DNA from 3 places in the Pseudogracilibacillus sp. SO30301A genome. Region 2 is predicted to be linked to each of the others. Evidence: riboswitches for the same ligand, from Rfam matches in the RefSeq annotation. Region 2 holds a riboswitch; each other region holds the start of a gene.
What was found. Region 2 has a riboswitch for S-adenosylmethionine ahead of SPD89_RS18035 (OsmC family protein). Riboswitches for the same ligand answer to the same signal wherever they lie in the genome.

Region 1 (5,545 bases), on a different contig from region 2:
AATATAAAATCGTCCCCATAGCACCATCAGCGATTAATATTCGTTTCTTTAAATCAGCTAATAAACTCAAAACTTTGCCACCCCCAATTGAGTAATTGCTTCGAAAGCTTGCTCAAGGTCAGCGATAATATCATCTTCATGTTCAATCCCAACAGAAGCACGTAGTAGACAATTTGATAATCCGTATGATTCACGCACCTCTTTTGGAATATCCATATGTGTCTGTGTAATTGGGTACGTTAAAAAGCTTTCTACTCCTCCTAAACTTTCAGCAAACGTAAAAAGTTTTAATGCTTTTAGAAACGGCGAAACAAGTGCTTCATCAATTATTTCAAAACTTAACATTCCGCTTCTCCCCGGGTAATACACATCTGTTACAAGTGGATGAGTTCTCAAATACTCAACTACTCGCTTGGCATTATTTTCATGCTGCCTCATCCGAAGGGCCAGTGTTTTCATCCCCCGAATGAGGCTAAAACAGTCATATGGTGATAACACTGCTCCGATTGAGTTATGCAAAAAAGCAAACTCTTCGTTTACTGTCTTTCCTTTTGAGATGACAACTCCTGCTAACAAATCATTATGCCCTGCTAAATATTTTGTTGCGCTATGAACGACAATATCTGCCCCTTCTTCAAGCGGTCGCTGAATATAAGGAGTGTACAGTGTGTTATCAACGATATGAAGAATCTCATGACGTTTTGTGATCACTGAGATTTTTCTTAAATCAACTGTCTGCATTAACGGGTTAGTTGGTGACTCAATGAAAATCGCTTTCGTATTATCCTGAATAAATGTTTCAAGTTCCTCATAATCTTTCCCGTCCCAATACGTAAAAGAAAAATTGTACTTTTTCTCAAACACTTCAAATAAACGATAATTCCCTCCGTATATATCACGAGATGCAATAAAATGTGATCCTTCTTCAAATAAAGCAAATACGAGTTGAACAGCCGCCATACCGGAAGATGTAGCGAATGCTTTTTCTCCACTTTCTAACTCTGCAACTGCTTTTTCTAACACATCTCTAGTCGGGTTACCAGTGCGGATATAATCATAACCGTCTTGAAGGCCAATCTCTTCATGGCGGAATGCAGTGGAAAAATAAATAGGTGTACTGACTGCGCGAAAATGTTCTTCTTTCCTGTTTCCTATTTGTACAAGAAACGTCTCTTTCCTACACGAATCCGTCATTTTATTAACCCCTTTCTTAGTAAATTTGGCAAAAATAAAAGACATCCAACATCCTCTCTATACTAAAATGGCTAGAGATAGATGTAAGATGCCTTTAGTTGTCTAATCGGCAACCTCAATATTTTTATTAAACTAAGCTTTTACTAAATCGTTTTTTCTCTGTTGCGTCAATTTGTGTAATACGACCATCATGAATCGTAATTACAACAGACCCATACTCAATTTCTTGTAAAACAGCCTGTAAATAGTCCAGTTTCACTTGATCCAGTTTGCTCAAATTCTCATCTCCCCTTTAGCTAATTGATGTAAAGTACAAGTTCTTTTCATTGGAACTTGCAAAGCTTTATCGAGAAGAGTTATATTACTTTTGGTGGTTCAATAAGTAAAAAACCCTCTTCTTATCAAGATAAGAAGAGGTTGAATATATCGTTCATTTCTCTCTCTTCTTATCTTTCAGGCACTTAGCTTGCTGGAATTGGCACAGTACTTAAAAAGTCTGTTGCCGAGGCTTCACTGGGCCAGTCCCTCCACCTCTCTGGATAAGAAAAAATAAATCTGATTAAATTGTAACTACTACTGTACACTGTTTATTATTTGTTGTCAAATGTTTTTTTAGAAAATTATATACTTATCTCAAATTCCTTCATTTTTCGATAAAGTGTACTTCTTCCTATGCCTAACTTTTTTGAAGCTTCCTTAACACTATTCGTCTCCATTAACGCTTGAGTAATCATTTTCTTTTCAACATCTTTTAATGTAAGTTCTGAAGGCATTTTCCGCTTATAATACCCTTTAATATTTCTAGGTAAGTGGCTACTTGTAATTTTTTTAGATTTTCTTCTCGATAGTAAAAAAGCACGCTCCATAATATTTCTGAGTTCTCTAATATTACCTGGCCACGGATATTCGATAAACAGTTGCATTGCTTCTTGATCAATCTGTGTTGGTCCATCTCCATACTGCTCTTGGAACTGTTTCATAAAAGTCCAAGCAAGAGTTTCAATATCTTCAGGTCGTTCCCGTAAAGGTGGAATATCAATATTTAAAACATTCAACCTGTAATAAAGATCAGATCTGAATGAATTATTATACGCAATCTCCTCTTGCAAGTTTCTATTCGTAGCTGCGATAATTCGGATATCGACTGGTCGCTCTATCGTATCTCCAAGCCGGATTATTTTTTTCGTTTCAATCGCACGCAATAAAATAACTTGAAGTTCAATTGGCATATCACCTATCTCATCTAGGAAGAGTGTACCGTTATGGGCACTTTCAAATTTCCCAATTGCTCCGCCCTTTTTCCCCCCTGTAAACGTACCTTCTGAATACCCGAACAACTCACTAGCTATTAAATCTTTCGGGATTGCTCCGGTGTTCACTGCAACAAATGATCCGTTTCTCCTACTGCTCTCTTCATGAATAGCACGGGCCATTACTTCTTTTCCAGTACCTGTTTCGCCAAGAATTAAAACATTTGCGGTTGTTTGTGCGGCAATCGTTGCCGTTTCAAGTTCATGTTGAAAGTTTATATTTTTAGTTTGAATAGTTCCAAATTGAAAGATTGAATCAAAGGTTTTTTGATAGTTAGGTTTTAGTAAAAACAATGTTTTTAATTTTGCTTCATAGGAATTGACTTCAAATTTATTTTCCATATGTTTTAACATTTGAGGAGTGAGTGTTTCGCCGTTTTGAAAGCCAGTCATTTCTTTTGCCTTTAAGCTCATATATTGAATAGTTCTATCCTCGGATAACGCAATGATTGCTTCTTCACTTATCTGTCCCCAAGCATTTAGAACAATTTCATTCAAATGACTCTTTTTGGATTCTTTAATATTTTTATACGGGCGAGGTTTTATATTATTAGCTGAGTCCCAAACAATTTTAAACTGACCATTCGATAGAGCTTTTCCAATTTTAACCGGGCGTGAAAGATGACGTTTTTCTTTATCTATACGCAATTCTCCACACGCAGTATCTATTTTTCTACCACTTATATATTGAAAAATCTTATCTATATCAAAGTTCTTTGTGTGTATGATAGCATCAAGAACTATCTCTGTTCCTAAGTATGTATTGAACATAACAGAGGAGATAGACTTTTTTTCATTAAAAAATTCATTGTAATTATTTACGAACTTTTTATTCAATGAGTTATCTAAAGACTGAAAATAACTTGCAGAACTATAGTGTCCTTTTCCGACATCTGATCCCATGGCTGCTATTTCCGTTTCTTTTGTAATCGGACTAAAAATCGGTAATGAATTAGGGTCTAGTCCCATCTGTTTATACGCTTTATAGAAGGAAAGCACACTTTGTCCTACTAGCGTTGAAAAAATAGCATCAGGTTTTTGTACGATAATATCTTGAATAATACGATGAAATTCCCTATGTCCAAAAGGTACGTATTCTTCTGCAATTATTTCACCCTTTATATCTACAACATATGATTTCACTTGTGAATTTGTTTCACGAGGGTAAATATAATCATTTCCTATTAAGTAAATTCGCTTCCCATATTCACTCATTAAGTAATCAATTAATATATGAACTTGCTGATTTGGAACTTCTCCGGTATAAAAAACATTCGGATGATCTTCTTGTCCTTCATATAATGTCGGGTAAACCAGTAAACAATTGTACTTCTCAAGTATCGGTAATACAGCTTTGCGGCAGGCAGACGTGTAACAACCAATAAACACCTTAACACCTCGTCGTGCGAGTGCCTCTGCTTCCTTTTTAGCCTTATGTGGATCAGAACAAATATCTTTAGTAATTATCTCTATGTTATGTCCTTGTCGTTGGAATTGATGGATGGCGAAGCAGGCGGCATCATATTGTCCTTTTTCAGTAATCGAAGTCGTGCCTGTCAAAGAGAATAAGAGGCCAACCTTTATTTGCACTTTAGTTCCTCCTTCTTTTATATGTCCCAAATCGGGAAAGCGGTTTCAAAATGAGACAATAATTATATTCGTTTCCATTATAATAACGTTTTTATTATAAACATTCAATCTATTAATCTACTATTCATCAAATCTTTTCATGCGATAACCATATGGGTTTGATGAAATCATTCCCCATTTAAAACACGCCTTTTTCAATAAAAAATAAAGTTGGCACGAAAGTTGCATAATTTTATAAGCAAATAGGTTCCTTACTTTTAGATTTCTTTAAAAAGAAAAGTAAGTGAGATGGGGAGGTTTCATGAAAAATGTAGAAAAAAAGTTACGTCAAGAGTTTGACAGTATCCATGAAGAGACAAAATCATTTAGAGAGGGTGATGTATACCAATTTGTAATCGCTTCAGTAAAAGGGATATCCCAAATTGTTCTGATTGAAAATGTCATTACTGGCTTAATTATTTTAGCTGCTATTACAGTCGCTTCTCCTTTTTTAGGTATCGTCACACTATTATCAGTTGTTATCGGTACTTTCGTTGCATTAATAGGTGGAGCTGATAAAAATGCAGTTCATTCCGGTTTATTCGGATATAACTCAGCTCTTTCAGGTCTTGCACTCGCGCTATTTCTAACTGGACCTTACAGCTGGATAATCGCTCTTATTGGGGCAGCTATTGCATCAATTTTAACAGCAGCGTTAATGCATTTTATCAAAGAAACTACTATACCAATACTTACTTTTCCTTTTGTGATTATCACTTGGTTTATGTTGCTACTATCTTATAAGTTAGAAGTTTTTCAATTGAGTTCTACACTCACACCGGGAACTTTATCAAATTGGACATTGAATATCACTGGGGACATAGATTGGCTAAGTGGATTTATATTGGGGATCGCCCAAATATTCTTTCTAGAGAATATAATTTCAGGCATATTACTTTTCATTGCACTTTTTTGGGCCGGATGGAAATTTGGGTTATACGCCATTATTGCAAGTGCAATGGCTCTTTTGACCGCTTTCTTACTTGGAGCTGAACATGATTTAATTTCGCTGGGATTATACGGATACAATGCAATTTTATCCATTATTGCCATCTCTATCATATTTAAGGAAACTGAAAACCGTTTTGCTTTAATCTCAGGAATTTCGGGAGCTGTATTAACTATTTTAATTACAGCAAGCTTAAGCATTTGGCTAGTTCCGTTTGGTTTACCAGCGCTAACAATGGCATTTGTACTTAGCTCTTGGATTTTTTTAGGTGCAAGAAAAGTAATGCCAAACTTTTGATTTAAATGCTTTATATTACGTTATCTTTAGGCATCAGCTTATTAAGATAAATAATAAATTTAGAAGGAGTGGTTAATTTGTCGTTATCAATTAAAGAGTTATTGGAAAACAAGGGAATAAACCCGAGAGAGGAACATCTCGAAGTTTTGGACAGACGTTGGAAAGC
Region 2 (5,545 bases):
CTTCCTTCGTCGCTACTCTCCAAAATAAGACGGCAACGACAGGAGCAAAGGTAGCAGAGTTTCTCATTGTCCAAGCTAAAATATTCCACCACGCAGCCTGTTCCGTTCTTAACATACCAAATATAATCATTAATCCTGTGAGTACCAATAGGGAACGTTGCGTATACGTAATAAGCTGCTCTGATGTTGCTTTCGGATAAAGTGCTCCGCCAACATCTTTACCCAAACTGGTCGCTCCAGAAAATTGGCAAGGTGCTCCCCAGCTTAATGCACAAGCCCAAATACCGAGGAAAAATAATCCGACAAGTGGAGCAGGAAGAACTTCCATTAAATATTGTGGTAATGCGACTAACCCAAGTGTAGTATCTGGAACAACGATTGCTGCTGAGATTCCGAATAAAATACCAAGAAAGATAAAGGGAATACCAAAGACGGCAGCCAACTTTAAACCTTTTTGTCCCTCTTCAGGTGTTCGGCAAGATAAGGCCATTTGAAACGCTGCTTGAGCTAAGATTACATTGACTAAAAATGTCCCAAACCATGCGACAATTACTTGAATCCCAGCACCATCTAGTTGAAACATTTCCGGGTTTGAGGCTGCGAATGAGCGCAGACCATCAATACCAGGGTTGATAAAAAATGCTAGTATGCCAATGATGAACATAATCATAAAAACGAAAAAGTTCATTGTTTGCGTTAAGGCGATTGACCACATGCCTCCAGCTTTCAAATAAAGATACAATAAAAAAGCAGTAAAGGCGACTGATAATGTTAACGAAATTCCAGTAAACACATGGACAGCAGAGGCAAAAGCGATCGCTGTAGCAACAGACCACATTGGAAAAGCAAAAGCCGTAATTGCGCCACCAATCCCAAGTGCTGCTCGCCCATAACGTTCTCCAATCAAACCTGAAACAGTGACAACTAATTTTTCACGAAGGGGGCCAATGATGATAAAAGCAATGATCAATACTTGTAATGTTTCTGCTACTCCATACCAGATGGCTGAGACTCCCGTTAAGTAGGATAGTTCAAGAATGGAAATAAAAGTAGATCCGGAGAATAAACCGGTAATGCAAAAAGCTACAATCCATTTATTAAATGTACGGCCTCCAACAAAATAGCCAGTTTTATTTGCTCTTTTTCTGGAGGACTGTCCGGATGCTATCAATCCAAACGTATAAACAACCGCAAAAAGAATTAACCACCAACCATATGAAGTCATTACTACTCTCCCTCCGTTTCTTGATAAATCCAGTTTAATGTAATGTTAATCTGTGCATCATGGAATAAATTGTAGGCGGGACATCTTTTTTTAACGAGTTCTTTTAATTCTTGAATTCGATGTACACTTTCAATTGTATTAAACCAAATCGTGTTTGTGACACTTTGAAAATGAGGACTAATATTGTCAATACCTCGCATTCCGCGCCGATCGATCGTTCCAACCGATTCCGAATGTAAACTTTTAAAATTAAAACCTATTTCATTAGCAATTGTCTCGACAACGATTAAGACACAACCATTAAAAGAACCTAAAATATATTCCATTGGAGTGGGCGCTTCATCGCTTCCTCCTAATTTAACTGGTTCGTCAATAGGAAAGGAAAACTTTCGAATTGTATTACTATTCTTCATTGCACCTGTTCTTTTACAACTTGCTTTAATTTCTCTTATATTTTTATTTTCCGAGTTAATTATCTCTGCTGTCATTTGTACATCCTCCAATATATTTTTAAGTAATCATATATATTTAGTTGATTTTAAGGTGAAAAATATACCGTTTTTTATTTTCTCATAAGAAAAGCCCTCCTCTCATTAAGCGATGAGAGAAGGGCATGTCTACAAATAACAACACGAACATTTCATCTCATCTTCAGAATACAATGTATTCTTCTGAAATTAGCACCATACAATAAATTGCTGGTTGCTGAGGTTTCACAGGGTCAGTCCCTCCGCCTCTCTTAATAAGATTTAATTATTTAATTAAATTGAATTATAAGCTTACCACTTGGAAAAGTCAACATATTTGATGAAGCCTGTTTTGGTCTAGTGAAAAATCTAAAGCTCGACCGTTATCAAACAGTGTCTTGAGGTAGCTTTTAAACGATTCAGAAGAAGTGTCCGAAAAGGCTGTAGGAAATTGTATATATATATTGAACCAATGATCCAAAGTGTCATAAAAAATTGAATAATTGATGGTTACGAAAAAAACGACACTGATAATGAATATAGGATGCTTGGTCTTTTGAGTTTAAACGATTTCCAATAGAATTTGTTATTGGAGGAAAAGTACATTTGCTTTCCTATTTTTTAACGTTTTTTATTGGCTTCAGGATGCTGTATGTGTAGACATTCGTCCGCATCGAACCATAATGTCCATTCACTTGTTGCTTTCGCCAAGCCCTCGTTTCTAGCATTTGCAAAATGATTATTCTATTTATAATTCATACGGGTCTACCAGCAGGCGCTTAGTATCAATGATACTAAAATTGCGTGAAGTAGCTGTATTTAAGTCAAGGGAAGCTCCACCAAAATCTTTGATTTAGGTAGAGGTTCACTTAATAGTTCATAAACATCTATTTTTACAAAACCAAAAGGAATAGTTACAATAAAACTATATGCAGATACAGTATTCCGTTAAAATTAGGAGGTTATCATCATGCCGATAAAAATAATCGGTGCAGGGAATGGGTTGCGATATAGAAGGCTGTTAAACGTTGTTTAATAAATAATATATTTAGTCGTGATTTCAATCGTGAGATGAATCAGCTTCGATTGAAAGAGAATTTACCTTTACTAGCATTCTAAAACTATATGTAAGGTAACTTTAGATAAAGAATGAATCAAGCTAAAAAGGCAACATGGATGGAGGAGGGTATAAATGGCAAAGCTTTTTTCACCAATAGATTTTAAAGGCGTAACATTAAAAAATCGTATTGTGATGTCTCCGATGTGTATGTATTCATCGATTGGGAAGGATGGGATGATTACACCTTTTCATTTATCACATTATATTTCTCGTGCCGTTGGCCAAGTGGGACTAATCGTGGTGGAAGCAACGGCGGTTCAACCTGAAGGACGAATCTCGGATCAGGATCTTGGGATATGGGATGATAAGCATGTTGCTGGTTTAAAACAGTTAAATAAAGAAATCCATAATTATGGGGCGAAATCGGCGATTCAACTAGCGCATGCTGGAAGAAAGGCGGAATTAAATTCACTTATTTATGCCCCATCACCCCTACCATTTAATGAGACGTCAATAAAACCGGTCGAGATGAGCGTGGAAGATATCAGAACGACGATTGAAGCTTTTAAAAACGGAGCTAGACGTGCAAAAGAAGCCGGCTTTGATATTATTGAGATTCACGGGGCACATGGCTATTTAATCAATCAGTTTTTATCACCGTTAACCAATAAGCGTACAGATAAATATGGCGGTAGCAGAGATAATCGCTACCATTTCCTTTATGAAATTATCGAGGCAGTAAAAAAAGAATGGGATGGTCCACTTTTTGTACGTATTTCCGCAAATGAATATAATGAACAAGGAAATACAGAGGAAGATTTCATATATTTTACAAAAAAAATGAAAATACATGGTGTAGACTTAATTGATTGTAGTACAGGTGGAGTTGTACCAGTCCGTATTAAATTATACCCTGGTTACCAAGTCAAGCATAGCGAGGTAATTAGAAAGAATTCTGCGATTGCTACCGGGACAGTTGGCTTAATCACTACAGGAATCCAGGCCGAAGAGATTTTACAAAATAATAGGGCAGATCTCGTATTCATTGGCAGAGCCTTACTCAGAAACCCTTATTGGGCTAAAGCGGCAGCAGATGAACTTGGATACGATTTGATTGCTCCAAAACAATACAAACGTGGATGGAACTAACTAACAATTAGAAAAAATAATGAAAAAACAAACGGAAGTTAATGCTCTAGTGGCAAGGGGGAGTATAATTTAATATCTATAATACTTCCTCTAACACCGTTATTAAATTTATAGTAACGAAGATCACGCGTATTTTTTGTTTAGATAATATATCACAGTTATATTTTCGTAACGAAGTTTTTAAAATCTCTTCATCTTGAACAGAGGGTGGGACTCAAATTTGTTGTGCGTTGCAGTTTCCGAAAGCCGTACTCGGTAAAAAAAAAATTATAGGCTTTTTCAGTGTGATAGACAAAATTCCACTCAACTAAAAAAGATACGAAATAATCTCTCGTATCTTTTTTATGGCATAAATAACACAGATGAAAGACCAAAATGAATTTTCGAAATCTACTTAAGTGATATTATTCAATTCTTTAATTAGGATTTTGTTTATTTTTTTCTGGCACCTAAGTAAATAGGGTTCTCTCTCAAGTTTTCTGGTCTTTAAACCACCAATAATTTTACGGACATTTTTATTGTGAACAATTAATTTTTTGTGTTCTTCATTACTAAGATAATTCTTGAACCATTGGTGTTTCTTTAGGTGTTTTAAATTTTCACCAATATCCTCTTCACTTACATTTATTAAACTTGGTATAAAAAAGCCAATGTTTAAATAAAAAATTAAGGCAAGTGTTAAAAGCAAACATACAGTTTCCAAATTACCACTCCTCAATAAAATTTTTAAAGTAACAAGTTTCATATTTCCATTATATATAGTATAACAAATCTGTAGTGTTGCATTAACTTTTTAAGTGAAACTTGAATTCGTAACAGAAAACATCAAAAATCACCCAAATTAAAACGCTCGCTCCTTGGTTTCTCACTGATTCTGGTACGCATAAAGACCATAAAATGTATTAAAAAAAGATGTCCCTTAAGGGGCATCTATTTAATTGCAAAGAATGAAAACCTTGATTAGCTCACCTTTTCAAGGTTTTTTTAATATGTAAACGAGGAAAGGTCAGGTCTTAATATTGTATTACTTTTTATAATATAATAATAGATGTTATATGTAAACATAATAAACAAATAAACTTGACATTTTTGTTTGTAATGAACATAATATAAATATAAAATGTTAACATTGAACAAGGTGATTATTTTGAATCCAAAAGACCGTAGAGATTTAATTTTAGAACGTTTAAATATGGATAAAAAAATTGATGTAGATCAATTAGCGGATCAATTAAATGTATCGACGATGACTATTCGTAGAGATTTAAATGGTTTGGAATCTGAGGGAAAGGTTATTCGTACGTATGGTGGTGCTGTGTTGAATAAACCATTGGTTAAAGAAAGTTCTTTTCAAGTAAAGGAAACAAAATTCAGTGCTCAAAAGCAACGAATTGCACAAACTGCTATAGAGATTATTCCAGAAAACTCCACTATTTTATTGGATTCGGGTACAACCACATATGAAATAGCAAAACTATTAAAAAACAGAAGAAATATTACTGTTATAACAAACGACATAAAAATTGCTGCTGAGCTAATGAATAGTGAATTAAAGGTGATTATTGCCGGAGGAGAACTGCAAAACAACATTGGCGCCTTATTTGGTCCGCTAACAGAACATACAATTAAAAATATTCATGTTGA
Region 3 (5,545 bases), on a different contig from region 2:
TTACGTTAACGTAAGGAGAATCATCTTCTTCTATAAATATGGAGTCATTCTGCGGATCGAGCCCAGCACCAATTGCATAGTTTGTGTTAATTACGACAAGTGCATCTTCTTCAGTTTCATATATTTCAGGTAAAAATGCAGGCTCATAATCTGGTGTGAATGTCAGTTTTTTTGGATTTTCAACAATATCATCAATCGTTGCATTAGCTGCCTCAACCCCATCTGCTAACTCGATTAAACCAGCTTTTTGAAATAAACCTAAAATACGACCATGATCAGAAACCGAATTACTCAAAATAACTTCTGTCCCTTCAGGAATGTCTTCCATATCTGTAATTGATTTTGAATAAATTCCAATTGGTTCAATGTGGATGTTGCCAATATGAGTTAATTCATAACCTGTATCAGCAACTGTTTGCTCTAAATAAGGTATATGCTGGAAGTAGTTAGCATCTAATTCACCGCTTGCTAAATCATCGTTCGGTAAAACATAATCTTCATAAGGTTCTATTTCAAGTGTAATCCCTTTTTCAGCCAAAATTGGAGCAGCTTCTTCTAAAATTTCCGCATGTGGAACACTTGATGCTCCAACTTTAATTGTTACTTCTTCTTGTTCTGTTTCTGTATCGTCACTTGTTTCTTCATTCGTATTGTCTGTATTTCCGCCTCCGCAAGCTGCTAATACTAAAATAAGTAGAACGGAAAATAATGTAAGTAGTCTTTTCATTTTATAAAAATCTCCTTTATCTTTTGTCTAATTTTTTTGAAGTAAAGTCTCCAATAAATTGGAAAATGAAGACGATGAATACGATTATTACTGAACAAATAAATACAATATCAAAGGCTCTACGCTGGAATCCAGCATAATATGCGTAACTTCCAAGGCCACCCGCACCAATTGCACCTGCCATTGCCGTATAACCAATAAGCGCGATTGCGGTAACAGTTATTCCTGAGATTAAAGCAGGCATCGATTCAGGAAGAAGAACTTTAAAAATAATAGATCGTGTACTTGCTCCCATTGATTGCGCCGCCTCAATAACTCCTTTATCTATTTCCTTTAAAGCAATTTCTACTAACCTACCATAGAATGGAGCGGCACCAATAATTAAAGCTGGTAAGGCTGCATTCGGTCCTCTAATCGTCCCAATTAAAAAATACGTAAATGGAAAGAGTAGAAGTATTAAGATAATAAATGGAATTGCACGAAACACATTTACTATTGTTGCTGTAATAAAGTTAATCACCTTATTTTCCCAAAGTCCATCTTTGGCAGTTAAGTATAATAGTAATCCGAGTAACACACCTATAATAAAAGTTCCAGTTAATGAGATTAATGTCATATAAAACGTTTCATACGTCGCCGTCATTAGTTTATCCCAATCAATATTAGCAAAATTAAGTGTCATCTCGAATCAGCTCCACTTCAACTGAGGCTTCTTTAATAAAGTTAATCGCTTTTTCAATTTCAGCTTTGTTTCCTACCATTTGAACAATTAAGGTACCTAACACACCATTTTGTGTCTGCGTAATTTTTCCTTGGATAATATTCGTATCAACGGAAAACTTTTTCGATACTTCACTAATTAAAGCTTCATTTGCAAATGCTCCTAAAAAATGGAGGCGTAATACTTTTCCATGTTTCTTTACATTATTGAGAATGTCCGCAACACTTTCTTCTACGTCTGGATTTGCCATCACTTGTTCCACAAATTTTTTCGTAATAGGTTGTTCTGGGTTAGAGAACACATCTAGAACATTACCAGTTTCTACGATCTTCCCTTTCTCCATAACAGCAACCCGATCACATATTTTGCGAATCACATGCATTTCATGTGTTATTAAAATAATCGTAAGGCCAAGTTTTTGGTTAATATCCACTAGCAAATCTAGAATTGAATTAGTAGTTTCTGGATCTAGTGCCGATGTAGCTTCATCGCAAAGAAGCAGTTTCGGATCATTTGCAAGTGCACGTGCGATCCCTACACGCTGTTTTTGCCCTCCGCTTAGTTGGGAAGGATAGGCTTTTTCTCTTCCAGTTAGCCCAACCAAATCGATCAGCTCTTGAACTTTCTTTTTCTGTTCTGTTTTTGGAACACCTGCTATTTCTAGTGGAAAAGCAATATTTTCCTCCGTCGTTCGAGACCATAAAAGATTAAAATGTTGAAAAATCATCCCGATTTCTTGCCTGGCTTGTCTTAACTTTTTGCCTTTTAGTTTAGTCATTTCTTTTCCATCAATAATAATGGATCCATCCGAAGGCTCTTCCAAACGATTTAGTAGCCGTACTAATGTACTTTTCCCCGCACCACTGTACCCTATTACCCCGAAGATTTCTCCTTCCTTTATTTCTAATGATAGGGAATCTACTGCTGTAATCGGGCTTTTATCTAGTGTAAAAACTTTCTTTAAATTTTGTATCGATATCATGATTTGCCCTCCTTTTACATCGTTGGTTTGGGAAACTATGAAATTCGCATAACATTAGGTACATACTCTAATGCCACCCTGTTTACTCATTCAGATACAATTAAAAAAGTCTTCCTGTAAGAGAACAGAAAGACTTAACAATCTATCTTCACATTCTCTCATCTATCAAAGCATCTGCTTTGCAGGATTTAGCACCTTTCAATTTTGGAAGTAAAATTGAAGGTTGCCGCGAATTCATAGGGCCAGTCCCTCCATCGCTCTTCATAAGAGTTAAGATGTATTCCTTTTTATTGATAACAATAAACAATATAGCATTATATCTGTTTTTATGTCAAGTAATACGTTTAATTTTGTCGAAAGAGCTCGGGTACATACGTCCATACATAATGATATATATTTGCAACGGAAAAGAATGTATACACTTTTTCTTTAACTTGATCGTCTTTCATAACGAACAAACAAGGTACACTTTCCACCTTATATTTCTGCATAAATTCCGGGTACAGTGATGCGTTCATCTCATAAAAAATATCTTGCTGATGTGTTTTTTCGATTTTTTCTAAAAATGAACGCGCTACATGACAAGTTCCACAAAAAGGGGTATGAATGTATAATAAATAGTCACTTTTTTGTTCTAATTGTTCTGCGGTTATTTCTTGCAAAAGAATCACCAATTTCCTTATAACATCAAATACAATGGATCTATTTTAAAGTTATGTTTTACTAATTCATGAGCAATAATATCCAGAGGAGTTAGTTCAACTTGTTGATAATCATCCGGAATATACATTTGAATGGAATTGGGCAATTCAGCAGTTAATTGCTTCCTTAACCTTATTCCAGGTTCATCTGCATCAACAAAAATATATACATCACGATTATCTAGATCAAATTCATCTAACATTTCATCAAACTTTTCCACGCCAAATGTTCCGTGTGTACAAACGATATCGATTTCCTCTTTGATTATTTTTTGAACATGCATCTTATCGGATAAACCTTCTACGATAATAACTTTCTTATCATTTAAAATACCCAATGCTTTTCCCCCAATTTCAAGGTAGCCATCGTTGAAAGCTAGAAGTCTCTAAAAAACTACATGCACCCTTAAGGTAGGGTGCAAGTAATATTATTCCTATTTAGAAATATAAGCATTATATTCTTCAGAGGAAAGCAGATCATCTAGTTCTTCATCAGCGGACGGTTCAACAACGATCATCCAGGCTTGTTCATAAGGAGATTCATTAACATACTCTGGATTATCTTCCAAACCCTCATTAACTTCTACAACTGTCCCGCTTATTGGCGCATACAATTCTGAAACTGTTTTTACAGACTCAACACTTCCAAACGGCTCATTCACTTCAATTGTATCGCCTACCTCTGGAAGTTCAACAAAAACGATATCACCTAATTCATCTTGAGCAAAATCAGTAATTCCAATTCTAACATCGCTTCCTTCTCTTCTTACCCATTCATGCTCCTTCGAATAAAGTAAATCTGTCGGTAAACTCATCTCTAATACCTCCTAATTATTATATTGACCAATTGGCTTGAAAATCTTCTTCTTTAAAACCAACTGTTACCTTTTTTCCATCTGTTACAATCGGACGTTTAATCAACAACCCATTCGATGCGAGATAGCCTACCATCTCTTCGATAGTCGCATCTTTAATTTTATCCTTCATTTTTTGTTCTCGATATACTTTCCCACTCGTATTGAAAAATCGCCGTGCAGGGAGCTCACTTTTTTCAATCAAATCAAGTAGTTCTTGCTCATTCGGTGGGTTCTCTACTATATGTATTAAATTATATGTACGATCATGGTCGTCTAACCATTTTTTCGCCTTTTTACAAGATCCACAATTCGGATACCAATACATTGTAAGTGTCATGATCTACCTCCATCACGTTTAGCATTTACGACGATTATACCAAAGTATTCCACTTAAAAACAATATTGTGATTAGTTCAGTGGTTTTGGAGATATTCAGCGATTATTCGTAATAATTCATTGGCTTCACATTTAATTTTAGTGAATAACTAGAAAATTCAGCGCGACAACTCGATTCAGCGGATGGAGCCCTAAATTCGGCGGTTCAATAAAAAATCCAGCGCTAATGACAGTCAATTCAGCGATTCTCACGATGTTTCAGCGAATAAGAAAAAAATTCAGCGCGACAACTCGATTCAGCGGATGGAGCCCTAAATTCGGCGGTTCAATAAAAAATTCAGCGCTAATGACAGTCAATTCAGCGATTCTCACGATGTTTCAGCGAATAAGGAAAAAATTCAGCGCAACAACTCGATTCAGCGGATGGAGCCCTAAATTCGGCGGTTCAATAAAAAATCCAGCGCTAATGACAGTCAATTCAGCGATTCTCACGATGTTTCAGCGAATAAGAAAAAAATTCAGCGATCACCTTTTAATGTATTAATTTATTAGGTATCACTTCATTATTAAGTATATACTTTCTCCCATTTGTGTTTCCAAAATAATCAAATCCTAATCGTTGCATAAGTCTTTTAACAATATGAGGTGAGTCTATCTGTAAAAAATCTCTTAACTCTTTATTTTTAGCTTTATTACTAATTAACAGTGAAAAATCTTGAATTGCATATAGAAAAGAATTTGTAGAAGTGAACTTACATTTCGGACAAAACATTTTTGAACGGTGCCATATCATAGGGTGGTATGAACAATCATCGCAAATTACCCCCTTAATTAATTCATTTGCACGTATATTATAAGCGGATAAAATATCCTTATCTTCGGGAGTGTGCTCTGCTATTAATTGCTTAGCGATTAGTTGAATATCATCCTTCGAAATGACTTGTTCGTGTTTATCGGCCAAAGCATTAACTCTAAAGTTTAATTGATTACTATGGATAACTTCTTTTGGAATTTCTTGTTGAGTGATTGATTTAATAATCGTACTTGGGAAGCTGATAACAACCATCGTATAAATCGGTATATTGTTCAAACCTCTTTGTTGGAGCCACTTTTGAAGCCTATAACGTTGGAGATACGCTTGAGGAATTGGATTTTGAAACCCTTCTTCTGTACCATTTTCTCTTACCCGAATAACCTGGCCATTATCACCAAACAATATGG

Region 1: linked by a shared signal. The riboswitch ahead of SPD89_RS06225 (YezD family protein) and the one ahead of SPD89_RS18035 (OsmC family protein) in region 2 are both predicted to bind S-adenosylmethionine.
Region 3: linked by a shared signal. The riboswitch ahead of SPD89_RS04455 (methionine ABC transporter ATP-binding protein) and the one ahead of SPD89_RS18035 (OsmC family protein) in region 2 are both predicted to bind S-adenosylmethionine.

The regions. Positions count from the first base shown of each region.
Region 1 covers NZ_JAXHDD010000008.1:28,142-33,686, reverse strand. The annotation lists gene SPD89_RS06235 (bifunctional homocysteine S-methyltransferase/methylenetetrahydrofolate reductase) at 1-70, opposite strand, end outside; gene SPD89_RS06230 (PLP-dependent transferase) at 67-1,194, opposite strand; gene SPD89_RS06225 (YezD family protein) at 1,322-1,462, opposite strand; SAM riboswitch class I at 1,638-1,740, opposite strand; gene SPD89_RS06220 (transporter substrate-binding protein) at 1,815-4,094, opposite strand; gene SPD89_RS06215 (urea transporter) at 4,396-5,379, shown strand; gene SPD89_RS06210 (hypothetical protein) at 5,448-5,545, shown strand, end outside.
Region 2 covers NZ_JAXHDD010000052.1:13,572-19,116, reverse strand. The annotation lists gene SPD89_RS18040 (sodium:solute symporter family protein) at 1-1,225, opposite strand, end outside; gene SPD89_RS18035 (OsmC family protein) at 1,228-1,713, opposite strand; SAM riboswitch class I at 1,868-1,974, opposite strand; partial or broken gene SPD89_RS23215 (glycosyltransferase) at 2,314-2,424, opposite strand; gene namA (NADPH dehydrogenase NamA) at 2,885-3,901, shown strand; gene SPD89_RS18025 (hypothetical protein) at 4,296-4,604, opposite strand; gene SPD89_RS18020 (DeoR/GlpR family DNA-binding transcription regulator) at 5,040-5,545, shown strand, end outside.
Region 3 covers NZ_JAXHDD010000005.1:61,478-67,022, reverse strand. The annotation lists gene SPD89_RS04465 (MetQ/NlpA family ABC transporter substrate-binding protein) at 1-727, opposite strand, end outside; gene SPD89_RS04460 (methionine ABC transporter permease) at 744-1,409, opposite strand; gene SPD89_RS04455 (methionine ABC transporter ATP-binding protein) at 1,399-2,430, opposite strand; SAM riboswitch class I at 2,586-2,700, opposite strand; gene SPD89_RS04450 (thioredoxin family protein) at 2,775-3,092, opposite strand; gene SPD89_RS04445 (toprim domain-containing protein) at 3,110-3,469, opposite strand; gene gcvH (glycine cleavage system protein GcvH) at 3,566-3,946, opposite strand; gene SPD89_RS04435 (arsenate reductase family protein) at 3,966-4,325, opposite strand; gene SPD89_RS04430 (nuclease-related domain-containing protein) at 4,857-5,545, opposite strand, start outside.